Regions from separate parts of the Priestia sp. YIM B13486 genome, predicted to be linked through region 1. Evidence: a T-box and tRNA genes for the amino acid it is inferred to sense, from the RefSeq annotation. Region 1 holds a T-box; the other holds one or more tRNA genes.
What was found. A T-box is a leader RNA that pairs with one kind of tRNA and senses whether it is charged. The one in region 1 lies ahead of ileS (isoleucine--tRNA ligase), so its partner is inferred to be a tRNA-Ile.

Region 1 (15,966 bases):
CTAGAGGCTTATACTTTGTTTTATATTGGTTATTTAGAACATAGTTTATTTAAAATTAATAAATGCGTTAAAGGAGCTTAATATACCTCACTTTTTACACCGCTGTTGATTTCCGTGCAAGACTTCGCTTTCGGCGGGTGGCCGATGAGCCTCCTTGTCGCTTGCGCTCCTGCGGGGTCTCATCTATTCCACTATTTCCTCAGGAATCTTCGTCTTGCTCTCCAATTAACTGCTAGAAACGCATACATACATGATCGCCATAACAATAAAAAAATCCGAACGAGTTGGATTCTCCATCAAGAATCTCAATTCATCGTTCGGATCTTTCTTCAACTAAAATACTTTTATCATAGCCTTTTTATTTGAAATTAAAATGCCTGCATTCCTTGTTAATATGGCTGCCACTGAAGCATTTTAGCTGCCTCGAACCTTTTTTCTACATTGGGCCAGTAAACTATTTTCCACCAATTATCAACGTACGGATCACGTTCATTTTTGTACTGCAAATAATAGGCGTGTTCCCATACGTCTAATACGAGCAGCGGAATCGTATCCCACTGCGTGAGAAGCTGATGACGCTCAGCCTGCAAGACTTCAAGCTTTCGCGAACGCGGCGACCATACTAAGATAGCCCAGCCCACACCTTCCACTTTTTTTGCAGCTTGAGAAAAGTGCATCATAAATTTCTCATAGCTGCCAAAGTCTTTTTGAAGCTGCTGCAGCAGCTGTCGTCTCGGCCTCCCTCCTCCTTCTGGACTCATAATTTCCCAAAAAATTGTATGCAAATAATGACCCGAGCCATGAAAAGAAGCTTCCCGTTCCCAATGTTTTATGAGGTCAAAATTGTTTGTGTTACGGGCTTGCTGCAGCATGAGCTCTGCTTTATTTAATCCATCTACATAGCTTTGATGATGCTTGCTGTGATGAAGACGCATGATCTCCCGGTTAATATACGGTTCGAGAGCTGAATAGCTATAGCCAAGCGGCGGCAGCTCGTGCTGTCCTGGCGCTATTGATTCTCGCTCCCTTCCGTCGTCTCCAAGCCGCTCTTTTAAAACTTTATCAATATGCCGCACTGCATTATTGATTTCTTCTAACGTATATTCGTTGACATCTTCTTCGCTTAAATATTCAAGAACGTCTTCTTGCGTGCGCGTTATATATGACGTTATATCTACTTCTGTAATGGCTTCTTCAAATACAGGATCACATACTTGTTCAAGCCAGGTCTGAACTTCCATCAAGTATCTTTTTCTCTCATCTTGATCGGCCATACTTTCCCTCCTTACACCTCATCTTCACTATCATATTCAAAAGAAAAAGCAACATAACTTCCTACTTGTATCTATTGAGTTAGAAAATTCGACATAAAAAAGGCAAGAGTTCCTTTAAGCTTGAACTCTTGCCTTTTTTATTATATCTTCTTTGCCATATTTACATAATCAATCGTTTCTTGCTTGCTAACAGCCGCGTGCTTCAGCTTTGGATTATAATAGAGCTCGACTTTTATATTATTGATTTCACAGTCATCTGGCATATCCTGCAAATCCATTAAAAATGGCAGCAAGTGATTGTTCATATCGTATTCAAACGCCCCGTTTTGCAAGTAATACACCTTCGGCACATAGTTAATATGGCGAAAAAACTTCACTACGTTAATTCGCTCACCGTATAAGGCTATCACTTCATCTTCTGTCAAGTTCGGATAAGATAAATTAAACACTTGCCGAACCGGCGTTTTCAGCCACTTGGTCAAGCAAGTCTGCGGATTGTTGACAAGCGCTTTTGCTCCTTTTACGTACCCCGCTAAAAACATCGACATAAAGCCGCCGCCCGATGATCCGTAAAATAGCACATTAGACGAACTCACCTGTACTTTTTTCATGAACTTTTCAATTACAACCGCAATGTCTTTTAAATAAAAACGATCGCTTGTCCCTTGTCCCCACGCAAGCGACACTTTTCCTAAATAAAGCGTGGGGTCGTTGTAATAAATAATGGAATCTTGGAATTCATTCATCCACGAATGGCGCTGAAAATATGGAGGGCCTGCAGGCATTTCCTGACTTGCCCCTCCTCCTGAACCAAACACAAGCAAATGAGAAGACTCTTTTTTTAATCTCACTAAAAACTCAAACAGCACTCCGTTCCACTCAACCGCGACTAAAACGGGCTTATTAAACGGCAGCTGAAGTTCGTCCAGCTTCTCATACGTACTAGTTATTTTTTCATATTGATCAAGCAACAGCTCTGCAACCCACTTTCCTTAAAATGATCCGTCATATGTGTCTGACATTGATCATGGCTCTGTAAAAAAAGAACCTGTTACAGTATATGAAAATCAGTGGACAAATGATTGTACACCTTATCAAAAAGAGGCCCTTACCTATATATCCTTCTAGGCTTCTGTCACGAAATACAACGCTTCACATACGATACAGCATCATAAAAATTCAAGGATCGGAGCTGAAGACCCTTGTCAACGTCTTATATGGATTACAATAACCCAAACGTACAATACTTTTCCGATTTGAACAAAAACAGACTTAATACGCGCAATGATGAAAACTATATTAACCGGCTAGGAAGAGATGTGCTAAATACTCTTGGAAACGTATCGTTACTCGATATTTACTTAAGCAAAAGCCGCGTGGTCGAACCGCACTATCATCAAAATGCCGCTGAGCTTGTTTACTGCATTTCAGGCTCAGCCGTCGTTTCATTAATCAATCCGTTTAACAACGAAGTCACAAATATTCCAATTACTCCCGGTCAAGTAGCCAATATCCCTCAAGGCTGGTGGCACTGGGAGATTGCGTCTGAAGACAATACGCATTTACTTGCCATTTTTGACGCCCCTTACCCGGAATACATTTTTGGATCGGACATTTTAAATAAGACGCCTATTGAAGTCCTTGCTCACACGTACTGCTTAGATCCGGAGCAACTAAAGAAAACGCTGGCTCCGTTAAAAAATCAAACCATCGTGATTGGACCAACAGACGAATGCGGAGAAAAAGAACACTATAAAAAGGAAAAACAAGTTGGCTCAGCCTACTATCATACGTCTCCTTATATGTATCCTCCGCCTCAGAATCCCTACTATCACCCTCAAAGCCCCTATCACTATCGGTACTGGTAGAAACAAAAAAACCGCTGCCAACGCAACGGTTTTTTGTTGAATACATAACATTATTAGTCTGTATATGTACTATGAAAGGCTGCTTCAATATATGCAACTTGGAAATGATAATGTCCAATTAAATATTTCACAATATCCACTTGATCAATTTTTCCAGGCTTATCGACCATCGCTTCTTTCACCATTTTTTCAAATGTACCTTGATCAAACTGTTCTTCATGAACAACAATTGTCTCAGAGTACGTTTCATCTTGTCCTTCTGAAATGCGGTAGTAATACAATTTTTTCACCTCAATTTATCTTAAATATATGTATACCCCTAACTAATAACCTTCAAACATTTTTTCAACGTTCTTTTTCCGCTTTACGATAGGCCGCGGCTTTTGCTTTTACAAGCAGCCTTGTAAACCAGTACGCTACTAGCGTTATTCCTATATCAATAAGAAAAATATAAAACAAACTCATTCCTTTTCCTGAATCAATAAACCCAAAATAGTCTTCAAGAGGCGCCAATCCAAATGAAAAAACAGCGCTTAACAGAATGGTATACAGATAGAAGCTCTTTTGATGATTCGTGCAATATTGATAAAGCAGGAGAAAACCTACTGGCAAAATAGAAGCTGTAATATTCGTTGCGTTTGGAAGCTGCGGCGTTAAGAAAAATGTGTGTGTTAAATAACCGGTTCTTCCCAGTGCAATATCCGTATATGCCCAAAGCACATGCACCGTATACCCAAAGAAAAACACCTCAAAGATCCGTGTTCGGTCTGCGGTAAAATACAACAACACAAGAGGAAGAACGAGCGAAGCAAGTACCACCCAAAACTGCCAGTTCCCAAAATCTGAATACTGATGCCAATACGAAGATAATAACTCCTGCAGCTTATCGCTTTGTTCATGTATGTTTCCCCAGTATTGTTTATAGCTCACTGAAGTACCCTCCTAGATAGAATCTCTGCTTATGTATGTACAAATAAGCTCCATTTTATACAGAGATTTATACAGAGAAACATGAGAAGCGGCCATTTATTGCTTGCGATCACCCAAATAGGTCACCGGAAGCTCACGTTCAATTACGTCTTCCGCTTTCCGATTAACAACATACGCTTTTGCTGTAGGTCTTGAGCTAAGTGATGCAGACAGCTTTTCGTCTTTAAAATGCAGCGCGACTCCGTCATCTACAGCGTAACCTTCTTTCATTTCCCCGCTTGCAATTAATTCATGATACGAGGGTCTGCGATTGCTTTCTCCGTCATAGTGAGGGCAGTTGCTCCCCGTTAAAAACCCTAAACAATCTAGTTTAGACAGTTTGTTATTCATTGAATCAGTGACGCCTTCTTCAAACCAGCAAAGTGAACCTGCGCTTATTCCTGCCAAAATAATTCCTTTTTTATAAGCCGCTTTTAAAATCGTATCCAGTCCCCATTCTTTCCATAAAAGAAGCATATTCCTTGTATTACCGCCGCCTACATACAAAATATCCTGCTGCAACACATATGCTTTTAAATTCATAAAGTTTTGAGAAAACAGCGATAAATGAGCCGGTCTGCATTCTAACTTCCCAAACGCTTCATAAAACCTTTCTATATAATTATCCGCATCTCCGCTTGCTGTAGGGATAAAGCAGATCTTCGGTACGTCCGTATGAGCTTGTGAAAGTATGTATTGATCCAGCAGCAGGTTATCTGGCTCCATTGAAAAGCCTCCGCCGCCCATGGCTATAATTTGTCTCATTTCAATTCTCCCTTTCAAAAAAGTGATATAAAAAATGGAAATTCATACTATTTCCAATAGATAGTTTTCCGTATAATGGAAGAGTAAAAAAAAGGTGGTGTAAAGCTTTTGAAAATAGTACGAACACTTTTACTAATACTAGGCATTTTTATTATCTTGTTTTGTATCTTTGGCTATATCGATTATAACGGTCAAAAAATGGAGCTAGGAGCCAAACAAGAAAAAAATATTCCTTCTTCCATTAACACTGACGGAGGAACCATTACGCTATCTGCTGTCAGTAAAAAATACGATAAAACGCAGTTTGGCTTTTTTGTTATTCAAAACAATTCGACGCATACCTTAACGATTCCTTATGAAAATACGGCGGATCACTTAAAAGACGGAAAGTGGTACGAAGTTATGCTAAACGGATTAGAGTTTCCTGATAAAAATGTCACGCTGAAGCCAGGGAAATCCTTCAAACAAGATATCGCAACTCCTAACTACAAGGTAGGAAAATATCGTTTTGTGCAGCACTTTAAAGATGAAAATGGCAAAGAGTATGTATTAGCGGCTCCTTTTGAAATTGTCTGGCCGAGTCTTAAGAACGTTCTCGGGCAGTTTGATTAAAGGTAAAAGAGAGAGTTAGAAATACCGAAATTCATCTCACCTAAAGACGAGCAAATCGGGTGAACGATTAGTATGAATTGTTTGTTACCCCGCTGTTGATTTCCGTGCAAGACTTCGCTTTCCGCGGGCGGCCGGTGAGCCTCCTCGTCGCTTTCGCTCCTGCGGGGTCTCACCTGTTCCGCTTTTCCCGCAGGAGTCTTCGTCTTGCCCTCCAATCCACAGCTAGAAGCTGCTACGTTCACTATAAAAACAGAAAAAACGAACGGTTAATAGATAAACCGTTCGTACATTAATTCAACTTATCCTTGCCTCTCTTTATCAGCTCTGATTTAAAACACGAAGCGTAACTTGCTTTGTTCCGACTTTTACCGTCTCTCCGTTTTTAATAGTTTCTGTCACATGAAGACTGTGCAGCAAAAGATTTTCTTGAAGCAGCGTTTCAAACTTCGCCACGGCTTTCTGCACTTCTTTGTCTCCGCTAAGCTCTAAATCAATACGTAAATTCACGGGTAAATCCAGCTTTTTGCGATAATCTTGAACCGCTCGAATTACTTCACGAGCGACTCCTTCCTGCACGAGTTCTTCGGTTAACGCCGTATCCAACACCGCAGTATACGTGCCGTTTGATGCAACCGCAAAACCTTCTTTTGGCACTTTTTCAACAAGTACGTCAGCCGTTTCAAGCGTTGAGCTTTCTCCTGAAGCAAGCGTAACACTTAGCTTGCCTTGTTCAACAAACTCTTTCCCTTCCTCTTCTGAAAGGTTTTTCAGCGCTTGGTTGACCTCATTTACTCGTTTTCCAAACTTCGGTCCCGCCTGTTTAAAATCGAGTTTTAATACATAGGAAACAAGTTTGTCGTCGTCTTGCTCAACGTTAAAGTTCTTTACATTAAGCTCATCTTTGATGACATCACGATATGCTTTCCACTCTACATCTTCTTCCGTTACTACAAGCGAAAGACTTTGCAAAGGCTGCTTTACTTTTAACGAATGCGTATTTCGGATGCTTCGACCTAGTTCCACTACTTGAAGCACCGCTGTCATTTCTTTTTCCAGCTTTTCGTTCACTTTCGTTTGATCACATGCAGGATAGTCTGCTAAATGAACGCTTTTCCCTGTTAGATTTTCATGAACATCATCCGCAACAAACGGCGTAAACGGTGCTAATAGCTGACTTAACGTCACTAGTACTTTATGAAGCGTATCGTAAGCCGCTGCTTTTTCTCCGTCCATTCCTTCTGACCAAAAACGATCGCGGGAACGTCGCACATACCAGTTGCTTAGCTCTTCAATAAATACCGCGATTTCACGAGCGGCGCTTGTAAATCCGTAATCTTCAAGATGTACTGTTACGCGCTTGACCGTGCTGTGCAAACGTGAAAGAATCCACTCATCCAATTTTGTTTTTTTCAATTCATACGTTTGCTTCGGGTCATAGCCGTCAAGCTTGGCGTACAACACGTAAAAGCCGTACACGTTCACGAGTGTATCAATCACTTTTGACTTTGCTTCCTGCACGACGCGCTCTGAAAATTTCTTCGGATTCCAAGGCGCACTGTCAGCTAAAAGCGCCCATCTAAGCGCATCGGCACCAAATGTATGAATAAGATCAACAGGGTCCAGCGCATTTCCTTTACTTTTAGACATCTTTTGACCGTTTTCATCTAAGACGTGGCCAAGAGACAAAACGCGCTTATACGGTGCTTTTCCTGTAAACAGTGTTGAAACTGCCATCAAGCTGTAAAACCAGCCGCGCGTTTGATCAATTCCTTCTGCGATAACGTCTGCTGGAAACTGTTTTTGAAACAGTTCATTATTTTCAAACGGATAGTGATACTGTGCAAACGGCATCGAGCCGCTGTCAAACCAAACGTCAATCACTTCCGGCGTTCGCTTCATTTCTCCACTGCAGGCCGGACACGTCAGCTGCACGTCATCTACATACGGCTTATGAAGTTCAATGCTGTCATCAACGGAATGAGACGCATATTCCTGAAGCTCTTTGATGCTTTTCGGTGCTACTTGATGCTGACACCCCTCGCATTCCCATACGTTCAGCGGTGTTCCCCAGTAGCGCTTTCTGCTGATGTTCCAATCCACCATATTTTCTAAAAAGTTGCCAAATCGACCGTGCTTGATATGATCCGGGTACCACGTCACGCTTTCATTGTTTTTCAAAAACTGTTCCTTCAACGCCGTCGTTTGGATAAACCAGCTTTCATTTGCGTAATAAAGAAGCGGCGAGTCGCATCGCCAGCAAAACGGATAGCTGTGCTCATGCTTTTCTTTATGATACAGCACGTCTTGATTGGCTAAATAACGAACGATATCAACGTCGCAGTCTTTCACGAAACGTCCTTGAAAAAGCGGCACTTCAGACGTGTACTGTCCTTTTTCATCCACTACGTTCACAAATGAAAAGTCGTTTTCTTTTACAACTCTGTAATCATCTTCGCCGTATGCAGGTGCTAAATGAACAACTCCTGTTCCACTTTGATCCGTTACGTAATCAGCCGTTACGACTTCATGCCCTTTTTCCACTTTCACAAAATGAAACGGCGGCTCATACGACATCCCTTTTAACTCATTTCCTTTATGTTGAGATAAAACCGTATACTCTCCTTTTAACACTTTGTCTGCGAGTGCTTCTGCCACTATATACACGCTGTCGCCTTGCTCAGCGCGGACATAACTCATCTCTTCATGCACCGCGAGCGCCACGTTTGACGGAAGCGTCCAAGGCGTTGTCGTCCAGCCTAAAAAATACTCATTATCGCGGTTTTTCACTTTAAATTTCACCGTTACCGTTAAATCTTTTACATCTTTATACCCTTGCGCCACTTCATGCGAACTTAATGATGTTTGACAGCTCGGGCAGTAAGGTGATACGCGGTGGCCTTTATAAAGAAGTCCTTTATCATGAATCGTGCCAAGCACGTTCCATACACTTTCAATGTATGAATTCTCCAAGGTGATGTAAGGATCTTCCATATCAACCCAATAGCCAAGCTGCTCCGTGAACGTGCGCCACTGCTTTTCATACACAAACACACTTTCCTTACACTTGTTGATAAAAGCTTCTACGCCGTATTTTTCAATATCATGCTTCCCTGAAATTCCGAGCTGCTTTTCAACACCGAGCTCAACCGGCAGTCCGTGCGTATCCCAGCCTGCTTTTCGAATCACTTGATGCCCCGTCATCGTCTTATAACGAGCCACCACGTCTTTAATTGTCCGGCCTAGCGCGTGCCCCACGTGAGGCAAACCGTTTGCTGTCGGAGGCCCTTCATAAAATACAAACGGCGGATGCCCTTCTCGGTTTTGAACCGACTGCTGAAACACATTTCCTTTTTGCCACTGCTGCTGGATACGCTGTTCGCGCTCTTGCGAAGACTCCTTTACATTCACTTCTTTCATGTGATACCACTCCTTTTAAAGTTAAAAGCACACAAAGAAACCCGTCCCTATGACTAGGGACGGGTTTTAACCGCGGTACCACCCTGGCTTCTATTGATCCGTTCATCAATAGCACTCAGCAACGTACAATCATACGCGTTCTTTTTAACGGTAGACTACCGTTCAAACTTACTTATCGTTCAGTTTGACTTCTCAGAGAGGATATTCCCCTGCAGCTTGAACACCGGCTTTCAGCTATCACCGGCTCTCTGTGGAACAAACTTGCAGCGTACTGATTCTCTTCAACGAATTTGTGTGCTTTTATTAGTAGCTATTGTATGCGGTTTGGAAGGGAATGTCAATGTTTATGATATTTATGTATGTTTCTTCTTATAATACAGCCGTCTATTGATAAAATAACTGCTTACCACTGTTTGCTGCCTTTTTCACGCTCTTAGAAAAAGGCAATGTACACAAAAAACCACCTTATTTAAGGTGGGTATTATTTGCCTCTACGACTTGAAAGATGATCTTTAAAACCAGTTAACAAATGGCGGGATGCTTTGAGGGAAATGAAATAGATTGCACGGATCATATGCTCGTTTCACTTCTCGAAGCTTTTTAAAATTCTCTCCATAATAAGCTGTCGGCCAATCTCTGATGAACCGGTCCGGCCAGTTCACATAATCTCCAGTTGTATATCTCGATAAAGCATTTCTTAATTCTTCAATCCATCGAATGTTTGCTCGCTCTTCTGAAGGATGGCTCCATGTAGCAAGGTACTCCTGTGCGATAATAGCATCTCTATAATAGAAGGCCGTTTCATTAGAGGCAACTTCCTCCACTGCTCCTCCAAGAGACTGGTGCCAAATACTAGATTTTTCATTCGGAGCATTTTCTAAAAAATGCTTCATTGTTAAAATAGCGTCTTTTGGAAAAGGTTTATTAAGAAAAGAACCTGACCTTTTTCGAGGGGCAGGTTGGTTTCCGCTCGGATCGTCAAAAAATTGTACAGCTTCAATATATGAAACTTCCTTTATTACTACTTTTTTAGGACACCTAACATCTATTAAAGGCTGCAGAAGTTCCTTTAACTTGAATGATGAACCAACGAATTCACCTTGAGCGATAATCTGATTTGCTTCCTTGGATTTTAACTCAATCTCCGAAGTTAAACGCTTATCGGTATTTGTGGCCCAGTGCTGCCATGCATCAAAAGCAGCTTCGAAATCTTCCCATTCCCATGTAATTGAAAAGATTGACACCTTTGAGATAGGCTGCACTTTGAATGTAAGGGACGTAACAATACCAAAGTTTCCGCCTCCGCCTCCACAACAAGCCCAAAAGAGATCACTGTTGTGATTTTTATTTGCCTTAATGAGTTCAACTTCTCTCTGTTCATTTACTATGGCCATTTCAACTTCAAGCAAATTATCACAGGTAAGCCCAAACAACCTTGATAACATCCCAATTCCTCCGCCAAGCACAAGGCCTACAAGACCAACACTGCTTTCCGTACCTGCAGGGATAGTCGTTCCTTTTTCCCATAATTCATTATATACTTTCCCTAGATTAGCTCCTGCTTCTATTTTCGCTGTCATGTCTTTAGAGTTGAACGTGATTCTATCCATTTCACTGACATCAATCACTAATCCACCGTTTACTAATGAAAAATTTTCATAGCTATGCCTACCGCTTCTTATTCGAAATGGGACATGATTTTCCTTTACCCACTTCAATGCATTTACTACATCGTTTGTATTCTGACAAAATACAATTATTCTTGGAAATTTAGGCACACCTAAATTATTATTTGTTCTAGCCTGATCATATTCCGCATCATCAGGTGTAACGATTCGTCCAGTAAGCTTTGTTTCCTCCACGATATAACCCCTTTCTTAATACAGATAAGATGCTATATCCTATGAATTTTCTCCAAAAAAGACACACAGTTTAAAGGAAGGGAACAGAGAATAGAAAACTTACTGGAGGGGTTCCTCGTATACTTATCTGCATAACTTGAATCCTGAAGAATCCGCAAAAGAGATAATCATACCTCTACAACAAATAAAATAAATATATACAGAATACTCTCATGAGATTCGAAAGGAGAAATCACCTTTGACAACATATCGGATTATGACCTTTGATGGAGGCGGTACTTTAGGTGCTTTAAGTTTACAGCTTTTGAATAGATTAGCTCATCAAAATCCCAAGTTAATTAGTGAAACTAATGTTTTTTCAGGAAATTCCATTGGCTCATTCACTGCTCTTGCACTAGCAAGCGGAAGATCACCAGAAGAGACGTTTCAGTTTTTCAAAGATCATATCTTACCGGCGTTCAGCGTTTCCCGACCGGGCGGACCTGTTTTTAACCAACAACTACCCTATTCTGGTTTTATTAAAGCCATACGAACGTTTTTCCCCCGAGACCTTCGTCTTAGAGACTTAAAGAAACGAATTGTTGTGCCATCCTTTCACTTATTTTCACCGGAGCTGAATCGTTGGAATCCTGTGTTATTTCATAATTTTCCTGGTTCTCCCTATCTTAATGAAAAAGCAAGTGACGTAATACTTAGGAGCAGCGCTGCACCCGCAACACAAAGAGCTTATCAAAACTATGTGGATGGGTATACAGTAGCAACTAACACCAGTACAGCTAGTATCGCGTTTGCAGTGGGAAAAGCAAAGCAGCCGTTGGATCAAATTGCCGTATTATCCATCGGAACAGGTGAGCAGCCAACTCAATTAAAAAGAGATACCAAGGGATGGGGAATGGTTAGTGCCGATAACATACGTCCTGAAGATATGGAGGACCTTCCGCCAAATTGGGGAGTACTTTTAGACCGGTCTCCTAATGAACCGTTACTGCCGTTTCTTCAGATTATCTCTGGTGGATCGAGCTATTATGAATCAATGGTTAGCTCTGAGCTTTTAGGCGAACAGTTTTTCCGGTTAAATCCGAGGATTCCTAATTTCTCTAAAACGGATCCTTCAGTGGTGCCCGCTCTTATTTCAATTGCTAATAAAACAAATTTACGACCGGCATTTCAATTTATAGAGAGAAACTGGAATTAATATGACCGTACTTTAGATTAATTTCTTGTTTCTATTTGAAGTATTTAAAATTTTATATAGCAAGATATCCACGCTGGCAGTGTTGTACAATGTATGAATTGGAGTGTTTTTATTTCTCGCTAATTTATTTAAGTACGCTATATTACAGATTATTTTTATTACATTTGAATATAATGTAATTTATATCCTTGGAATGTTTTAGGATTATTCTTCTTAATAATATCTTCCTAAATTAAAAACATTGGCTAAAGCTTAGCCAATGTTTTTAATTTGTCGGGTTCTTTATTTTATCTATCGTTCATTGTTTAATATAAATAAAGCCTTTAATATTCAATAAGTATTGTATCATTCTAAATCAATATAATACTTATCGTTCTCCATGATTTTCTTTAAGAATTCTTCTAAGGAATCTGCGATTTTTATATCATCATAATGAATAGCATTATTTTGTTCTTCACTTATTTCTATTAGTAGCAACGCACTTTCATTAGCCTCAAAAAATATTAATTTGTCCTCCTCCAAATCTTCGTAAACTTCTATATCAGGATAAAATTCAAAATCATTAACTTTTAATCTAGCATCCCTGATAGAAGAAGGCCCCATAATACGATTGATATTATATTCTGATCTTTGGAGGAAGCCATAACCAACCTCTAAAAGAAACTTCCTTAATTCAAAAGGGAACTTCAACCCTAATGTTCCTTCTACCTCTTCAATATCATTTTTACTTACAGGATAAAATTGATTATCTTTTTGATTCTTAACAAAATCGTATCTCATAATTTAGTTATCCCCTTTAAATCATTCCTTAACTGTTGATCCAGAATACAGGTCCATAAAGCCCTTTGTTCGATTGCTTTGAAACCTTTAGCGTTTGGTAAAGAGCATCGCATGATACATGGCTCTCATGCCTTTTGCTGTTTTATAGACCACGCTGCCGCCTTTTAATGAAAGTTTTTGACACCAATATGTTTTGTGTTTCAAAAAGAAATTTTGTTTAGTTTAGCTTCTTTTAATCATTTTAATAAAAATAAAATATTTAAACACACTTATAACTTCCCAATTAATTTTGATAGATTTTCACTAATAACTTCAAATGAATTTCTTTCATAATCTTCTAATTTTACCTCTCCGGTTTCATTATCTACAACTAAAAGTAAACCGTTATCCTATATACTTATACGGGTATTAAAAAGCTAGTTATCATTGGCTTCTTTATAAAGCTCTGTTTCTTGTTTAAAGTCTTTTAATTCTACACCTGGTATAACAGGGTTCAACACTAGATCATACCTATTATAGTTTCCAGCTAACTCTAAAAACCAGTAACAATTATAATATGCCTTAATATCCGGATGCAGATGAACGTTAAGTTCTTTTTCTATATCTTCAAAATTACTCTTAATATCTTTTTTTAAAGGTTTCTAAGATATACAATCTTCTTCATCTTTTTCACCTTCAAAGATAAAATCTTCTGTCCCTTCGATCCATTGAGTCATAGGTAAAGTACCGTTAAAACCTTCCCATTCCTTTAACAGCTTACTAAAGTATATTTCCATTGCTTGTTTCACAGTTAATATTCCTTGAATAAAATGGATACACAATAAAAGTAGGACTCCGAAGAACCCTACCTTATAATAATTTATTCAATAAATTATTATTTCTTCAACTTTATTTCCCCAATTAATTCCTCAAGAGAACTTGCTAATAATTTTAATTCATTTGTTTCATAATCCTCTATATAAATTTTTCCTGTTTCATTATCTACGTTAATTGCCATTTCATCCGGGGAAATAAAACCTATCTGTACATATCTAAATCCCTTACCTTGACTCTCTTCGTAGTTCTTAAGATTTTTAAAATAACTTAATAAATCTTTATCCGGCTCGACAGGTTCAAGGTATATATAATTTGAATGATAAAGCCCCTCTAAGCTTAAAAATAAATAACTATTGAAATAGTCTTTGATTGAGTGATGCAGCGGCATTCTAATTTCAGTCTCAATTGCACTAAAGCTTTCAACATCCTTTTTTTCTACTGGTTTCCAAAAAATATATTCTTCTTCATCAGGCTCACTTAAATATAGCAGTGGATTTATGTCTCCATCCCATGGAGCCTTTGGAAATGTATTATATTTTTCATTCCAATAATCTAGCAGTCCCTCAAAATAATCCGTCATTGTCCCTTTTACACTCATCCTAAGTCTCCTTTATTTAAGCTTACCGACTGAAATTTGCTCGATTTCTCCTTTTAATTTCCTTCTAAAGCTTTTCTCTTGGCGTTTTCTAATAATTAATAGAATAACTTTTTGAAATGTTCATCTTGTTTATACCATAGGTTTTAAAGTTTCAGACATCCCTCTATACATTTAAACATAATAAAAAACCTTGAAAGGTATAGAGCCAATCAAGGGTAAATAACTTAACAACCATATAGATTAATTTTAAAAGTCTTCGTCCCAATTTTCTTTGGCATCAAGAAGTCTATTTGTTAAAAACTCATAAAAGTTATCTGCTCTTTTGCCACTATATCCATCAATTCTGTCCCACGACACAACTACACATTCAGCGTCAATTAGGTTTTCAGTATCTAAACAATATACAAACTCTTCACAGTTTTCAACAACTACGTATTGAATTGGCAATCCAATGTTCCGAAATCTTTCAGTGTTTGTTATTACAGATGGAGTTGCGGATTTCCCCCAGCCAAGTATATCTACTCCAAACAGTCCTCCAGAACCATAATTTTCAAGAAACCAGATATAACTATCCGGAAATTTCACTTTAAGTGCTTTTTCAACTTCTTTAATAATTTCGTCTAAGACTCCTCCAGTAAAATCGTTAATCTTAGAATTGAATTGAATAAATTCACTGATTTCTTTTTGGTTCAAATTATTTCTCTCCTCATTAAAATCCTCTACAATAAGTTCTTTTGAGACCTCTATATAGTGCAGTAGACTATCCAATAAAGTGTATTATATTCTTAAACATATTTATCAATGTATCATAAACCGCTAATCAAAATCTACACTTAACCCAGCTAGTGTTTCTTACGGTAACAGCCTCAGCACTTTCGTATTTAATGATATAGTAATAAAGAAATCCCCTATTCCCTAAATCAACAAGGAATTACACAGAGTATGTCACGAAAATGGAGTTGTTGTGACAATGGTATAGTCGAATCTTCTTTGGAATTATGAAGTCTGAACCTTTTAAGCAATTTGAAAGTGTTGAACATTTTAAAAAGGAATTGAAGAAGTGTACTTACTATAAGCATAGAGGGATCAAAACAAAATTAAAAGGCATGAGTCCAGTCCAATACCGAACTCATGCCCTGCAAGTTGTGGACTTGTCAATATTTATTGGACACTAAGTTAGGCTATTATGATGAATAGGCTTTTTCGTATTTAATAGGGGAAAGATAATGCAGAGAAGAATGCATTCTTTTGGTATTGTAATAGAGCTCTATATATTTAAATACTTCTCTTCGAGCTTGTTCTGGTGTCGTAAATTTGGCACCATGAATGAGCTCTCTTTTTATGGTCTTATAAAAAGATTCCATTAATGCATTATCATAAGGATTTCCTTTTCTACTAACACTTGAAACAGCACCATACTTTTTCAGTATGGCTTGAAAATTACCACCTGTATATTGGGATCCCTGATCTGTATGGATAATTAATCCTGTTGGAGGATGTTCTTTGTTATATCCTTGTAAAAAAGCATCTATCACAAGAGAATCTTTCATCCGTGTACTCATGGACCAACCACTTACTTTTCTCGAGTACATATCCACAAATACCGCAAGGTATAAAGTGCCCTTTTGAGTAGGGATATAGGTAATATCACCGACCCATATTTTATTTCGTCCATCTGTGTGAAAAACTTGATTTAAGAGGTTGGGTCTTTCTATAGAAGGTGATTTTTTATTATAACGCTTATAGCGATACCGACTTCCTTTCGCATACAGGTTCATTTGACGCATCAGTTTTCCTACTCTTTTTCGAT
Region 2 (15,966 bases), on a different contig from region 1:
AATACGTATCGAGCGCAGAACGAGCAAGCTCTTTTGTAATGGTATTTGGTGCACTTGGCACAAATGCCGATGGTACCACCACAGCTACTGCAATTTCAGGATTATTTGCCGGAGCAAAGGCCACAAAGTTTGAATTATTAACTTTAATAGGGTCCCCTCCGCTAGGTTTTTTCTCATAGGCTTGTGCCGTTCCTGATTTACCAGCAGGATTATAGTTCGCTGTATGGAAAGCTGCATACCCTGTACCGCCTTGTTCTTGCGTAACGCGCTTAAAGCCACTTTGAACATCTTTAATGTATTCTTCTTTCATCGTGATACGATTTAACACATCAGGCTCAAATGAATGCTGCGTACCGCCAATTTCATCGGTTTTAATCGTTGGTTTTCGGATTTCTTTTACTAGCTGCGGCTTAATGCGATACCCTCCATTAGCTATTGCAGAAGTATATTGAACAAGCTGCAGCGGCGTGTACGTATCATACTGACCAATGCCTAAATCAAGCGCCGTTCCTGGAACATCGCTTCCACCTTGGACACCTGTTGATTCGTTATCAAGGTCTATACCTGTTGATACGCCTAAGCCGAACTGACTGTAGTAAGAACGCAGTTCGCTGAATGTATCAGGTTTAATCGGTAAAGTCATGTTTTTATGATACTGTAACCCAGCCATAGCCATTACCGTTTTAAACATAAATACGTTGGATGAATATTTTAACGCAGATGAATACGTTAAGGGTCCTAACCCTTCAGCCTCAGCTGATTTTTTAACCGGTGTTCCTTTAATTTTTAACGGTTCATCAACGAACACTGTGTTTGGCTTAATAGCTCCTGAATCTAAGCCGGCTAAAACCGTTGCTCCTTTTACAACAGAGCCCATTGTATAAGATGTTGAAATATTCCCCAATGCAAAATCTTCTATTTTAGGCGCTCCAGTCTTCTTATCAATGGTGTATTTTTTACCTGCCATTGTTAAAATTTCTCCTGTGTGAGGATCCATCATAATAACAAAAGCACGGTCTAAAAATTGCGTTCCTTTCATTTGCTTTTTGGCTAAAAGCTGGTCCGTAATTTGTTTTTCTACCGCTTTTTGAAGCTCCATATCAATAGTTAAAACCAAATCACTGCCGCGTTCACCTTTAGACACTTGAATTGTATCAAGGAGATTTCCTTTTTTATCTGTTACATATTGGACTTTTTCTTTTTGACCGCTGAGCTGGGCTTCGTATTGCTTCTCTAAATAGCTCGTCCCAACTTGGTCATTTCGGCTATAGCCTCTTGACAAGTAATACTGTACTTTATCTTTAGGCAGTCCTTCGTTGGCAGATGATACATTTCCAAGCAAGGTACGAAGAGTACTGTTTTCTGGGTATGAGCGATCCCAATACGTTGTTGTATCAACACCTGGAAGTTCATCTAAGTGCTCACTTACAACGGCATACTCTTCATTTGTCACACCGCTCTTAACAATTTGCGGGGTGTTAGAGTAACCTGCCTCCATTTGGCGCTTAATAGCGAGAACTTCTAAATCACTCTTTAGACTTTCTAAATCTTTTTTAGAGATGCGGTCTAACTGACGTTGATACAGTTCGTCATCAGTCATTTCACCATCTTGAACTTTTTTGCGATCAGCTTGCGTAATTTTCTGTTCCGCTTCTTTAGGGTGAAGCATAATCCAATAATCCTTCATATCGCGTTCTGTAATTTTTACCACATTTTTAGCGTCTTTATTCTTTTTATTTTCCGGAATATCAATCACATTTGTGGTGTAAGGAACATCGATCATAGTGGCTAACTTTTTAGCGATACGCAGCCTTTCTTCAGCTGTATTTCCTTGAAAACGAGTATATGTAATCGTATTTAAAGAGGTATTATCTACAATTACGCGGTTATAACGATCATACATTTTCCCTCGAGGAACAGGCGTACTGACCGTAACGTCCTGTGTTTTTTCCACTTCTCGTTCGTAATTCTCACCGTATACAATTTGAACAAGTCCCAACCGCAAAATTAATACGGAAAATAGGGCAAATACGGTCAAGAAAAGTAAGTTCACACGAAAAGGCACGTGACTTTTTCTTCTTTTTTTCTTTTTCATACCAACACCTACACTTTATAAAACATATATACCATAACACCATAAAATCAGCCATTTAGCAAATAAATAGACACCTGGCAGGTGCCTATTTACACAACGTATTTATTTTAAAAGAAAAGCGAAGCATTTTCCATAGTGCAAATGAAGGAGCTGACAACACTCTAAGCTGGAGACTCTCCGTCTCCTTCATTTAATACCGGAGGAGTAACAGTCGTTTCTTTTTTGTGCAGAGGCTGTGAGATATGTCTCACACAAAAATAAATGATCGTATGCCCTGCTCCAACAATAGCTAATAAAATGGGAATACTTTTTGCTTCATCAAAAAACAGTACAGCTATTAAAAATAAAGATATGGAAACGACGCGCCCGATATTCAGAAATACTTCTCTGACAACAATGTATTCAATTCTTTTTGAAACAACGTCTTTTGCTCGTCCAATCACATCGTACGTTAGAGAAATGAATGGAACCAATAAAATAGGATAGGCAACGGCAATACAAACAGCATATATAATTAACTTTGGATACGATAAGTTAAAGATAAGCAAAAAGACTGCTCCATAGAGAAGGAGGCCCCCTGTGAAGATAAACCGAAGGCGATTTTTTTGCTTAATAAACCTTGAGGCAACATAGTATCCTACAAATGCAACCGCTGAATTCACCAGTCCATATGTTCCTAAAGCTAATTCACTTCCCGTCGTAATAAATACCATGACGGATACAACAAAAATGAACGTACCTTCACGCAACCCTTGAAAGAAATGAGCCTGCAATATTCGATTCCAGTCTTTATTGACTTTTCGTTCAGCCCATACTTCTTTAAATTTGTATACTCCTTCCGCTGCGCGTCTTGTAATAAAAAAACTAAGTACAACGGCACCGATAAACAATAGCAGCGATACACCAAACACAATTTTATACCCAAGTGATTCATACAAAGCGGAAATAACAAAGCCCGCTCCTAAAGGACCAATCATCCCTGCAAAAGAGTTTAAGATCCCTAAAAATCCGTTAAAAAAGTCTCTTGTATCAGGTTCTGTAATTTCAAAAGTTAGCACATTAAAAGCTAGCCAATAAAAGCCGTATCCTATACCCAGCAGTCCACCAAGCAATACTAAATACTCGGCTGCGTTAGCTCCACTGACTAATACAGCGATATAAAAAACAGCTAAAAAAGATACACCTAACCTTAAAACCACAACCCGGTCAATTCGTTTGGCCCATTTACCTGCTAAAATAAACGTAAGCGGCTGAAGCACCACTACCGCTAAATTATAAATAGCGAGATCCGAAAATTCGCCTGATTGTTTCCACAGATAAATGTTAACAAACGAATTGGAAATTGAAATAGCCAAGGCATAAAGACCGCCTATAATTAAAAGCAAAAGTAAATCTTTACTAACTTCTACATCTCCAACTACTTTTTTTAATAAAGGCATATCAAAAAACTCCTTTTCTCTTCTACACCTAGTGTGTGAAAAAGAAAAGGAGATATGTAAAAGAATTGGAAAACAAAAAAGCCAGTAAAGGTAATAATTACTTTACTGGCTCTTAAATACGTCTTTAGCTTATTTTGCAGCGTCGTAACGCTTAGCAACTTCGTCCCATTTTACAACATTAAAGAATGCTGAAATGTAATCTGGACGGCGGTTTTGGTAATTTAAGTAGTAAGCGTGCTCCCAAACGTCTAGACCAAGAATTGGCGTTTTGCCTTCCATTAATGGGCTATCTTGGTTTGGTGTGCTTGTTACTTCTAATTCGCCGTTGTTTACAACTAACCAAGCCCAGCCAGAACCGAAGCGAGTTTTAGCTGCATTTGCAAATTCTTCTTTGAATTGATCAAAGCTGCCGAATTTGCTAGCGATAGCGTCTGCTAATTCACCAGTTGGAGCACCGCCACCGTTAGGGCAAAGGATTGTCCAAAATAATGAGTGGTTCGCATGACCGCCACCGTTATTGCGTACTGCTGTACGGATATCTTCAGGAACAGCATCTAAGTTTGAAATTAACTCTTCAATACTTTTGCTTTCTAAATCCGCTTTGCCTTCAACAGCAGCGTTTAGATTTGTAACATATGTGTTGTGATGTTTTGTGTGGTGAATATTCATTGTTTCTTTGTCGATATGTGGTTCCAGTGCATCGTATGCATAAGGTAGTTCTGGTAATTTGTAAGCCATGAATAATTCCTCCTTCAAAATATGTAAGCATTTTGGCGCAAAAGCACCATATACGTTTAGATTAGCAAATTTACCCTACTGTTTCAAATAAAAAGTTCCTAATCCATGATTTATATTTACCTAATTCCCATTCGCTATTCTTTTAAACATAAAAAAAGCTTCTTTTTCTCAAAAGAAGCTTTGAATAGACAATAGTATGGCGGAGGAAGAGGGATTCGAACCCCCGCGGGCTTTAACACCCCTGTCGGTTTTCAAGACCGATCCCTTCAGCCGGACTTGGGTATTCCTCCAACCCTATAAATGGTGGACCCTGCAGGACTCGAACCTGCGACCGGACGGTTATGAGCCGTCTGCTCTAACCAGCTGAGCTAAGGGTCCACATGGCTCCACAGGTAGGACTCGAACCTACGACCGATCGGTTAACAGCCGATAGCTCTACCACTGAGCTACTGTGGAACAATATGAATTATGTATGCCACAAACGTAAATTGGAAAATAGCGGCGGAGGGGATCGAACCCCCGACCTCACGGGTATGAACCGTACGCTCTAGCCAGCTGAGCTACACCGCCATGGCTCCACAGGTAGGACTCGAACCTACGACCGATCGGTTAACAGCCGATAGCTCTACCACTGAGCTACTGTGGAACAATATAACATTTACTAGCGACATTAAAAATTTAACATGTTTCTAGCCTAAAGTCAATATATTATTTTAAAACAGCGTATAAAAAATAGGCAATCATCAGCAGTTGAATAAATCCTTTTGAAATAGCGCCACTAAAAAAGCCAATAACCGAACCTACTCCAATTTTTACTGCGTTGCTAATTGTGGTCCGATGAACAAGCAGTTCTCCTACAATCGCTCCGATAAACGGCCCTAAAATAATTCCAAATCCCGGAATGACAAACGGACCTACAAGCAGCCCAACTGTACTTCCCCAAACACCTGCTCTAGTGCCTCCGAATTTTTTCACACCAATAATATTAGCTATATAGTCTGCTAAAAAAAGTGCCACAACTAACAATCCTTGTATCACCCAAAATAACCAGCTATAGGAGCTGAAATCATAAAATAAACCGTATATAACAAATCCTAGAGCTACAAATAGCACGCTTGGGATGATGGGATAAACTAACCCAACAAACGATACAACAAAGCTAACGATAATTAATGCCCAACATAAAATAGCCACGTTCGCACCTATCCTTTTTAGTATTACTATTTATCATACAATAACTACACCTATAAAGAAAGACCTTGCTTAAGCAAGGTCTTTCTTTATTTTACCTGTGAATAGGTCTTTGCATAACGATCGCCCAGTACCGCTTCCGCAATATTAACCGCATGATCCCCGACCCGTTCTAAGTTGCTAATAATATCCACAAAAACAATAGCAGCAGATCCTGTACAAATGTTTTCATTCAGGCGTAAAATGTGCTTCTTACGAAGTAGACGCTCCATCGCATCAATCTGTTCTTCTTTTTGAATGACTTGTACTGCTTTTTCTCTATCCACTTTTTCTAAAGAAGAGACAGCTTCTTTAACTGTTAGAATAGTCAATTCGAACATATCAGCTAAATCGTTATTAGCTTCTTTGGTCATCTTTACTTTGTTCGTAATTTGATAATCAACAAGCTCAATAATGTTCTCAAAATGATCGCCAATACGCTCAATATCTCGTGCTGTATCTAGAAGAACCGAATGTTCCTCACTTTCTGCTTCTGACATTGAAGAGCGGGATAACAGCACTAAATAATCAGTAATTTTTTTATCCAGATTATTAATCGCATTTTCAATTTGCATAGTAGCATCAGCATGTTGAGGCTGACGTGTTTTTAAATAGCCGTTTGCCTCTTCCAACCCAAGCGTCGCAAACTCTCCCATACGAATCAGCTCTGCCTTTGCCTGACCAAGAGCAATTGAAGAGGACTGCTCAATAAAAATCGGATCAAGATGCTTAGGCTTAAAGTCTATAACAGCATCTTCTCCAGGAATTAGTTTTGTCACAATTAAAGCAAGCAGACCGATCAACGGGAACTGGATAATTGTATTGGTTGTGTTAAAAATACCATGAGCAAACGCAATCGTCATTTCAGGATTCAAATCCATTGCTACTTTCAAATATTCCACAAAACGAGTAAATAGAGGCAAGATAATCAAAAAGATTGTTGTACCAATTAAGTTAAACATGACATGCGTTAAAGCAGCCCTTCTTGCAGCTACACTTGCCCCGATTGAAGCTAAAATGGCAGTAATAGTTGTGCCAATATTATCTCCAAACAGTACAGGCAGCGCTGCCTGTATATCAATAGCGCCCTGTCCAAAAAGTTCTTGTAGAATGCCAATAGTAGCGCTAGAACTTTGAACAATTACCGTAAATAAAGTGCCAATTACGACTCCTAAAATAGGATTATCGCTCATGCTTACAGTTAAATCTTGAAATTGTTGAAGGGACCTAAGCGGCTTCATTCCACTTCCCATAAGCTCTAAACCAAAGAAGAGCATGCCAAAACCAAAAGCGATCTGGCCAAAGTTTTGAACTGCCTTACTTTTAAAGAAAAAGAGTAAAATAGCTCCCACTGCGAGAATAGGAAGAGCGTAGCTCGAAATGTCAATTCCGATTATAAAAGCTGTAACTGTCGTACCGATATTTGCTCCCATAATAACGCCTATAGCTTGGCGCAAAGTCATAAAACCAGCACTTACTAAGCCTACCGTAATAACAGTAGTTCCTGAGCTGCTCTGAATAAGAACAGTAACTAGGATACCTGCTAGAACTCCCATAAACGGATTAGTAGTAAATCTGTCTAAAATATCACGTAATTTATCTCCTGCTGACTTTTGCAATCCATCTCCCATGAACTTAATTCCAAATAAAAAGATTCCCAGTCCGCCGATAAATTCAAAAATCATTTTTTGAACATCTAGTTCCAAATATCTCAGCTCCTTGATTTTTTTCTAACGACATAAATAAGTCCCTACTATTATTAATGAAGTTTGAAAGTACTGTAAACGGCTTTCCCTTAATGTTTACAATAACTTAACAGTATATTTACATTGTAATTGGAAACGATTTCTAGAACCTATTGTAAACCTTGAATTCTCGCTATAAAATAAGAGATAGTTAGAATTTTTAATATAAGGAGGCTTTACAATGAGCATGCTGAAAAAGATGGCATGGAGTTTTACTTCCTTCAAAAAAATAAGGTCGCTTCGCTTTGAGCATACGAATAAAACAATTGGCTTTGTGCTGTTTTTAACATTTATTTCTTTGCTGCCTACATTTTTCTTTATGACTTTGACGATTGTAAACGGCTATCATATCGCTACTACAGATCTTCCGAAATCTGTTTCTTCTTTTTCTATTTCAAACTCACAGCTTACGTCAAGTCAACCTTTCACAAAAAAAGTAAACGGTACCGCTTTTATCTTAAACCCCTCACAGTCTATTGAACGATTTCATTCCCCTGCTCATGCCATTGGGTTTTTAAAGGATGGAATTTACATCACGACTAATTCACAAACACAAACGTATTCATATGAGTTGCTAAACTGGCACCATAAAGATAAAAATGAACTGTTAAACTTGCTGCACGAACAAAAATTTTCTTTATACATACTTGTCCCTATCGCTATGCTTTTACTGTACGTATTAACATCTGGACTAAACTTCCTTTCTATTACCTGCCTTGCTTATCTTGGAAAGCTGATTGGAATCATTGCTAAAAAGCAGCTTCCTTTCAAGCAGCTATGGGCACTGAGTGCTTATAGTACGGTAGCCTTCACGCTGCTTTATACGCTTTTTGAAGCTTTTTCTTTGTCTCTAGCATTACATAGCTCTCTTTACTGGATAGGAACATTCTTCATTTACTTGTTGCTCGTCACAAGGGTTCCTATAAGAAAAAAGGTAAAACCTAATAAAGGTGCTGGGACAAACGTATTTTAGTTGAAGGAGAATCCAAACGAGGAATCTAGATTCTTGATAGAGAATCCACCTCTTTTGGATTTTTTTATTGATATGGTGAACGCAGGTTTCATGTATGCGGCTGCTTCTAGCTGGTGATTGGAGTGATTTAGTTAAGTCTCAGCCTCTTTATTTCGGTACAACTTTTCTTCTTCCCATTCCAGAAGAAAGAATTTTCAACTGATACAAAACCCACAAACCTCCTGCTGTGAGCAGAATAAAGCTGTAAACAAACATCAGCCTTTCAGTATGCATCCACACTTCAAAAACAACAGGTCCCAACGCTACTCCTAAAAATCTCACCGTTCCATAAATGGATACAATAAACCCTCTTTCTTCGTCTGAAGCCGCTGAAGTAATCATCATATTAATACACGGAAGAACAAATCCTAAGCCGCCAAAGGCGACTGTCAAACAAAACATCAGCACAGGAAGCGTATAAATAATCGTTAATACTCCAAACATCAGGAATAAAAAAATTATCCCTACTATCATTAATTTTTTCATGAGCTCTACATCTGTTTTGATGCGTTGACCGGTCCAATAAGAAACGAGCGTCATCGCACCAAGAGGAAATAAAAAAGCGGTTCCTTTAAAAAAACCGTCTATATGATACGTTTCCTCTATTAGAAAAGATAAATAATATAAAATGCCAAATAATAAAAACAACCCCAATCCCCCGACAAAGAATAAAGGAAAAAGCGATTTTCTTTTATCATAGACAATCCCAATGGCTCTCTTTAAATATTCTTGAACAGATACTGAATCCGAACCTGTTTTCCCTTCTCTCACATACCTCACTATACCTACTAAAGCAGCGCCTGCAGCTAAAGGATAGACAAAAAACGCGGCATACCATACGACGAGTGCTGCCGATGCTCCAATTATCGGTGCAACCACTTTTCCAACTCCGTTATACACTTCTAAAATCCCGAGGACTTTTGCTCTTTTTTCCCCTGCAAATACATCTCCAGTTAATGCCATTGCCAACGTTGTAGTACCTGCAGCTCCAATCCCTTGAATGACTCTGCCTGCTATCAACACAGCAAAGTTTCCAGAAGAGAATGAAGCACTACTAGCAGCAATGACACTACCTATTATCATCATGACGAGTGAATATATGATTAACTTTTTACGCCCATACCGGTCTGATAAAATCCCTACAGCAGGAATACACAATGCGGCTGGAATTGAAAATGCACTCAGTATCAAACTGGTTTGAACTCCGCTTAAGTGAAGTGACTTTTGAATGCTTGGCAGCAGAGGAATGAGCATGGAATTTCCCAGCACCATGATTAAAGGCAATAAGCCTAATGAAACAATCATTAATTTTTCTTTCAATTTTCGTTCTCCAATCATATTTAAGTAAGACAAGCATAGGCTTTACACATAAGCAAAAGAATGAAGGAGGAGCATAATGAAAAAGCTATGTGCATTAGCCGCTTTCGCTTTTATCGGATATATTTGTCACTACGACATTAAATACGGGACCATTCCCACTGCTACTGAAGCAGTTCAAGTCAGCAAAGCGCAGCCTGCAGAAACAAAAGCCGCCAGCTCTTCTTCCACCTATACAAAAATAAAAATTAAGCCAGGCGATACAGTTTTGTCCGTCATTGAGGAGCTTACAAAAAAAGCGATACCGGTTTCTATGAACCAAATGATTACAGACTTCAAAAAGTTAAATAACGGTACAGCGCCTGAGGATATTCAAATTGGAAAAACGTATAAGTTCCCTATTTACAAGTAATGACAGCATTCTTCTTGTCAAGATGGGATAGTCATTGTTAAAATAGCTAAGGTAGTACTTTCTACTAGTTATTTTGTTCATAAAGAGTTATTCTATTAATGAATTCAAATTCTTGATTTCATTTTGAAGGAGAGATTATCACGTGAGTGAAATTATACATCGTACAAAAACACGCCCGGTTAAAGTTGGAGATTTAACAATCGGAGGCAGCAACGAGTTAGTTATTCAAAGTATGACAACCACTAAGACACATGATGTTGAAGCAACGGTTGCAGAAATTAAACGTTTAGAAGAAGCAGGATGCCAAGTTGTTCGTGTTGCTTGTCCAGACGAGCGCGCAGCAGATGCAATCCCTGAAATTAAAAAACGCATTAACATTCCATTAGTTGTGGATATTCATTTTGACTACCGCTTAGCATTAAAAGCAATTGAAGGTGGAGCGGATAAAATCCGTATCAATCCTGGTAATATCGGTCGCCGTGAAAAAGTGGAAGCTGTTGTAAATGCTGCAAAAGCTAAAAATATTCCAATTCGTATTGGAGTTAACGCTGGTTCACTTGAAAAACGTATTTTAGACAAATACGGCTATCCGACAGCAGATGGCATGGTAGAAAGTGCACTTCATCACATTAAAATTTTAGAAGACCTTGATTTCCATGACATCATCGTTTCAATGAAAGCATCGGATGTTAACTTGGCAATTGAAGCTTATGAAAAAGCTGCTCAAGCATTTGACTACCCTCTTCACTTAGGAATTACAGAATCGGGTACATTATTTGCAGGAACTGTAAAAAGTGCAGCAGGTCTTGGCGCTATTTTATCTAAAGGAATCGGAAATACACTACGTATTTCTTTAAGTGCGGATCCTGTAGAAGAAGTAAAAGTTGCGCGCGAATTGCTAAAATCATTCGGTTTAGCTTCCAATGCCGCAACGCTTATTTCTTGCCCAACTTGCGGACGTATTGAAATTGATTTAATTAGCATTGCTAATGAAGTTGAAGAGTATATTTCAACTGTAAAAGCACCGATTAAAGTAGCGGTACTTGGCTGCGCTGTAAACGGTCCTGGTGAAGCTCGTGAAGCTGATATCGGGATTGCGGGAGCACGCGGTGAAGGTCTACTATTCCGCAAAGGCGAAATCGTACGCAAAGTTCCTGAAGAAACAATGGTTGAGGAACTAAAAAAAGAAATTGATAAAATTGCTGCTGAATATCACGCAAAGCAAGAAGCTGAAAAAGCTGCAGCTAAATCATAACTAAAAAAAGCGAGGCGCATATGCGCCTCGCTTTTTTTTATGAAAAGAACGGTAATATAAACGTACCGACAATAATCGATACAACTCCGATCCCTATTGCCCATGCTCCTAGCGTAAGTGCTCCTTTTCTGCGTGCGATAAACCCTAGAATAATCCCAGCGGCACCAAGAATAATTGGTAAAAAGAATAGTGAAAGAATCGAAAGCACGAGTGCGAAACGACCGTATCCCGTTCCTTCTCCTCGTCCAGCGACTTCATGATTGCGATTGCGATCAATATCTATAACTTCACGCTCTGCATGAGGCTCTCCTACTCGGTAAGGAACGCCCACTTCAGCTGCAGTTTCTTCCATGAAATCAGCTTCATATACATCTTTTCTACGCCTTTGTTCTTCATTCTCCATGCTTAATCCCTCGCTTTCGTAAATAAGGAGCATTTATAGTATCTGAATGCGAGGAAAAATTATAAGTGTTAATCTTATACAGCCGCTCACTCTCTTACAAGAAATAGGTACAAACGCAATCACCAGGCCGTGCAGTGATCATTACGTTTTGCCAAAGGCGTATAAAAAGTATTACTGTTTCTCTTTGGGCTTTATGTTACACTAGACAAGAATAATCAAGCACCTAAGTAGAATAAACGTATTAAAGGAGTGCACGTAGTTGACGAAAAAGTTTGGAATTGACATTGATGGAACTGTTACTTCTCCTGAAACTTTTGTTCCTCATTTAAATAAAGCCTTTAACTTAAATTTAACACTTGAAGACATTACAGAATATGATTTCAGCCCTTTTGTAAATGTATCACCTGCTGAACTCGGGAAATGGTTTAAAGCAAATGAACGCTCTATTTACGAAACCTCTCCACTTGCAGACGATGCAAAAGCTGTTTTGCAAAAATGGCATCAAAAGCACGAATTATTCTTTATTAGTGCAAGGCACGATAAGCTATTGGACGTCACGGAAGAATGGTTTCAAAAAAATGAACTATCGTTTCATCACATTGAGTTAGTCGGTTCTCATTTTAAAGTTGAGACAGCAAAACGATATGATGTTGATATCTTTTTTGAAGACAAACATGATAATGCTTGTGAAATCAGTGAAGAATGCAATATCCCCGTTATCTTATTTGATACTCCTTATAATCGCTTACCTGTTCCAAAAGGAGTGGTTCGCGTATACAATTGGCTAGAAGCAGATCAGTGGGTAGCCAGCTGGTTAAAAGAACAGCAAAAATAAAAAAGAGAGGTGCATAACGCCCTCTCTTTTTTATTGATTACATTCTATACATTGACCGTAAATTTCAAATTTATGGCCTGTAATATTGTACCCTCGCAAATCCTCGTCTACATACTCCATCGGACAAGCTTCAATTTCTTTTGTTTTTCCACAATCTAAACAAATGAAGTGGTGATGATGATGGGCGGTCGCACATTTAAATCGAAAGTGCTTTTCGCTCGAAAGCTCCGTCATTTCAAGTACACCTAACTCCACAAACAATGATAAATTACGGTAAATGGTATCAAAACTCAGACCAGGATAATCGGGCTTCATGTACTCTAATACATCTTTTGCCGTTAAGTACTTATTTGATTTTGAAAACAAGGCAAGCATTTCTTCACGCTTTCCTGTATGTTTATATCCTTGATCTTTTAACAAATGAATGGCTTCAGTTAAATTCATTTTTGTTTCCCCTTCCGTCCTTTATTAATCATAATAGATATGATTAAAATAACAACAGCAATGACAACAATTGTACCGCCTGGTGCTAAATCCAAGTAGTACGCTGAAAATAATCCGCCTAAAACAGATATTTCACCAAAAATCACCGAAAGCAGAATCGTTTGTTTAAAGCCTCTAGCTAAGCGAATGCTTGCTGCTACAGGAAGAGTCATAAGAGATGACACTAATAAGATACCGACGATACGCATCGATACAGCAATGACAAGAGCAACCATCACAATAAATAAAAAGTGCATCCACTTCGATTTAATCCCAGAAGCAGAAGCGTGCTCCTCGTCAAAAGATAAAATAAACAATTCTTTATATAAGAAAAAGACAATAGCTATAACAAATACGGCTATGACAACAACTGTCCAAAGATCCGAACGACTCACCGCACTTACGCTTCCAAACAAATAATTCATTAAATCATTATTAAAACCGTCCGCTAGCGAGATACAAATTGCACTAATACCAATTCCGCCCGATAAAATAATCGGAATGGCCAGCTCTTGGTAATGCTTGTAGACGCTTCGAAGTTTTTCAATAAAAAGAGCGCCTGTAACGGAAGATACCATCCCTAAATAGACGGGGTTCACTCCTTGCATAAACCCTATTTTCTGACTAAGAAGCAAGCTCGCAGAAATCCCCGCTAGCGTCACGTGACTTAACGCGTCTGCAATTAAAGAAAGACGTCTTACTACGATGAACGTGCCCAATAAAGGAGCTAAGACGCCAATAATCATACCGGTTAAAAATGCATTTCGTAAAAACTCAAATTGAAATAAACTGCTTATCATACGTGCTGCCCTCCATGATGATGATCATGGGTTAACACATGAACATTATGACCATAAAACATAGATACGTCATGTTCACAAAGCTGTTCGAATTCTTTGGCATTCCCATGAAAGTGTAGAAATTTATTTAAACAAGCAACGTGGGTTACTTTTTCTGAGACAGTGCCAATATCGTGAGTAACAAGCACAAGCGTAATGCCTTTTTCTTTATTTAACTTTTCAAGAAGCTCATAAAAAGTGTACACATTTTGTGCATCCACTCCGACTGTTGGCTCATCTAAAATTAACAGCTCGGGTTCGCTTACAAGCGCGCGCGCAATAAAAATTCGCTGCTGCTGGCCACCGGATAGTTCTCCTATGTTTCGATTTAAAAATTCGCTCATCCCCACTGCTTCTACCGCTTCTTTCACTTTTTGTTTATGAGAAGCATTCATAAAGCGAAACAAACCTAATTTTGAAGTAAGACCCGTGGAAACCACTTCAAAAACGGTAGCAGGAAAGCCGCTGTTGAAACTATTCGCTTTTTGCGATACATATCCAATTTTACTTCGTTCTTTAAACCTTCTCTGATCTTTTCCAAATAAACGAATTGCACCTTGAGATGGTTTTTGCAAACCAAGCAAACATTTGATTAGCGTTGATTTCCCAGAGCCATTTGGACCAACGAGACCCAAAAAAGCTCCTTTTGGAATTGAAAAACTTATATCTTCTAATACATTCACTCCATCATATTGAAATGATAAATGATCAATTTCAATGATATCAGGTGTATTCATATGCGCCTCACCATTCTTTTTTTATATTTCTCCATACAAAAGAGGGCACGGTTTCTATCGTATACTCCGTTACCCATTTACTTTCTCAGAATCATTACGATTTAGTCATTAATGTAGTATACAGGATTGTCTTTTATTTGTAAACTAAGCCGTTTCACTCCTTCGCTTTCTTGCCTCCGTAAGTTCATCCGGCTCGAAATGTTGTTTTATTACACAATATAGTCACATCTTTCTTTTTTATTCATAAACTGTATATGACGAGGAGGTAATCATATGAAAATTGTACAACAGATTGTCAATAAGAAAGTAAACAACATTACCCCGAAAGAGCTTTTAAAGTATAGCAAACAATACAACATCCCCATTACAGATCAGCAGGCACACACACTTGTATCCGTCATTAGACAGCAGCCCGTAAATATTTATAACCTTGAAGAGCGCCGAAATTTAATCAAACAAATTGCTCAAGTAACAGATCGTGAAACTGCCAGACGAGTGAACGAATTATTTCAGCAGTTGATGTAAAAGAAGAGGTCATGTCTACAGACATGACCTCTTTCAATCACATATAAAATTACATAAGCTTTTGTTTTAGCTCTGAATCAAAGCTTTGTGCACGAATCATATCAATTTCCAACTGATATGGTGCTTTTTTATTCTTCTTATCTTCTCCTACATAAGGAGTTTCTAGAATTTTAGGAACTTCTTTAAACGCTGGGTGATGAACAATATAATTCAGTGCACCAAATCCAATTTCACCAAACCCAATGTTTTCATGGCGGTCTTTTCGAGCACCGCGTACATTTTTACTATCATTGATGTGAAGCACTTTAATTCGCTGTATTCCTACGGTTTTGTCAAATTCATTTAATACACCGTCAAAGTCTTGAACGAGATCATAACCAGCGTCATGAACGTGACATGTGTCAAAACAAACAGAGAGCTTTTCATTGTGCGTCACGCCATCAATAATTTGGGCAATTTCTTCAAAGCTTCTTCCACACTCTGTTCCTTTTCCAGCCATTGTCTCAAGCGCAATTTGAACTTCTTGATCAGCTGTCAACACTTCGTTTAGACCTTTGATAATTTGCTGAATACCGGCATCTGCTCCAGCGCCCACGTGAGCTCCTGGGTGAAGAACAATTTGCTTTGCGCCAAGAGCATGGGTGCGCTGAATTTCAGACGTTAAGAAATCTACTCCAAGCTCAAATGTTTCGGGCTTTGTTGTATTTCCTAGATTAATGATATAGGGAGCATGTACAACAATATCTGTCATTCCATGCTCTTTCATATGCAAAAGACCAGCTTCAATATTAAGCTCTTCAATCTTTTTGCGACGAGTATTTTGTGGAGCGCCTGTATAGATCATAAACGTATTTGCTCCGTAAGAAGCTGCCTCTTCACTTGCTCCTAAAAGCATCTTTTT

Region 2: it encodes a tRNA-Ile, which carries the amino acid that the T-box ahead of ileS (isoleucine--tRNA ligase) is inferred to sense. The anticodon was not compared.

What each region holds. Positions count from the first base shown of each region.
Region 1 is NZ_JBHZOZ010000007.1:227,125-243,090, forward strand. Features, by position in the region: gene ACFX4G_RS19375 (superoxide dismutase) at 390-1,274, opposite strand; gene ACFX4G_RS19380 (glycosyl transferase family 2) at 1,415-2,245, opposite strand; gene ACFX4G_RS19385 (cupin domain-containing protein) at 2,477-3,142, shown strand; gene ACFX4G_RS19390 (hypothetical protein) at 3,196-3,432, opposite strand; gene ACFX4G_RS19395 (hypothetical protein) at 3,488-4,072, opposite strand; gene ACFX4G_RS19400 (Type 1 glutamine amidotransferase-like domain-containing protein) at 4,169-4,876, opposite strand; gene ACFX4G_RS19405 (immunoglobulin-like domain-containing protein) at 4,985-5,488, shown strand; gene ileS (isoleucine--tRNA ligase) at 5,807-8,905, opposite strand; T-box leader at 8,958-9,199, opposite strand; gene ACFX4G_RS19415 (FAD-binding oxidoreductase) at 9,418-10,767, opposite strand; gene ACFX4G_RS19420 (patatin-like phospholipase family protein) at 11,006-11,962, shown strand; gene ACFX4G_RS19425 (SMI1/KNR4 family protein) at 12,308-12,742, opposite strand; gene ACFX4G_RS19435 (hypothetical protein) at 13,384-13,530, opposite strand; gene ACFX4G_RS19440 (SecY-interacting protein Syd) at 13,617-14,156, opposite strand; gene ACFX4G_RS19445 (SMI1/KNR4 family protein) at 14,403-14,849, opposite strand; partial or broken gene ACFX4G_RS19450 (IS3 family transposase) at 15,045-15,331, shown strand; one part of gene ACFX4G_RS19455 (IS3 family transposase) at 15,341-15,966, opposite strand, start outside.
Region 2 is NZ_JBHZOZ010000001.1:452,356-468,321, forward strand. Features, by position in the region: gene ACFX4G_RS02280 (peptidoglycan D,D-transpeptidase FtsI family protein) at 1-2,095, opposite strand, end outside; gene ACFX4G_RS02285 (MFS transporter) at 2,257-3,534, opposite strand; gene sodA (superoxide dismutase SodA) at 3,664-4,272, opposite strand; tRNA gene ACFX4G_RS02295 (tRNA-Ser) at 4,470-4,562, opposite strand; tRNA gene ACFX4G_RS02300 (tRNA-Ile) at 4,574-4,650, opposite strand; tRNA gene ACFX4G_RS02305 (tRNA-Asn) at 4,654-4,728, opposite strand; tRNA gene ACFX4G_RS02310 (tRNA-Met) at 4,769-4,842, opposite strand; tRNA gene ACFX4G_RS02315 (tRNA-Asn) at 4,844-4,918, opposite strand; gene ACFX4G_RS02320 (DUF456 domain-containing protein) at 4,981-5,466, opposite strand; gene ACFX4G_RS02325 (Na/Pi cotransporter family protein) at 5,553-7,208, opposite strand; gene ACFX4G_RS02330 (DUF1189 domain-containing protein) at 7,429-8,220, shown strand; gene ACFX4G_RS02335 (MFS transporter) at 8,368-9,579, opposite strand; gene ACFX4G_RS02340 (hypothetical protein) at 9,656-9,988, shown strand; gene ispG (flavodoxin-dependent (E)-4-hydroxy-3-methylbut-2-enyl-diphosphate synthase) at 10,140-11,243, shown strand; gene ACFX4G_RS02350 (G protein-coupled receptor family protein) at 11,281-11,646, opposite strand; gene ACFX4G_RS02355 (5' nucleotidase, NT5C type) at 11,906-12,481, shown strand; gene ACFX4G_RS02360 (Fur family transcriptional regulator) at 12,512-12,925, opposite strand; gene ACFX4G_RS02365 (metal ABC transporter permease) at 12,922-13,764, opposite strand; gene ACFX4G_RS02370 (metal ABC transporter ATP-binding protein) at 13,761-14,540, opposite strand; gene ACFX4G_RS02375 (DUF2624 domain-containing protein) at 14,814-15,065, shown strand; gene ACFX4G_RS02380 (deoxyribonuclease IV) at 15,115-15,966, opposite strand, start outside.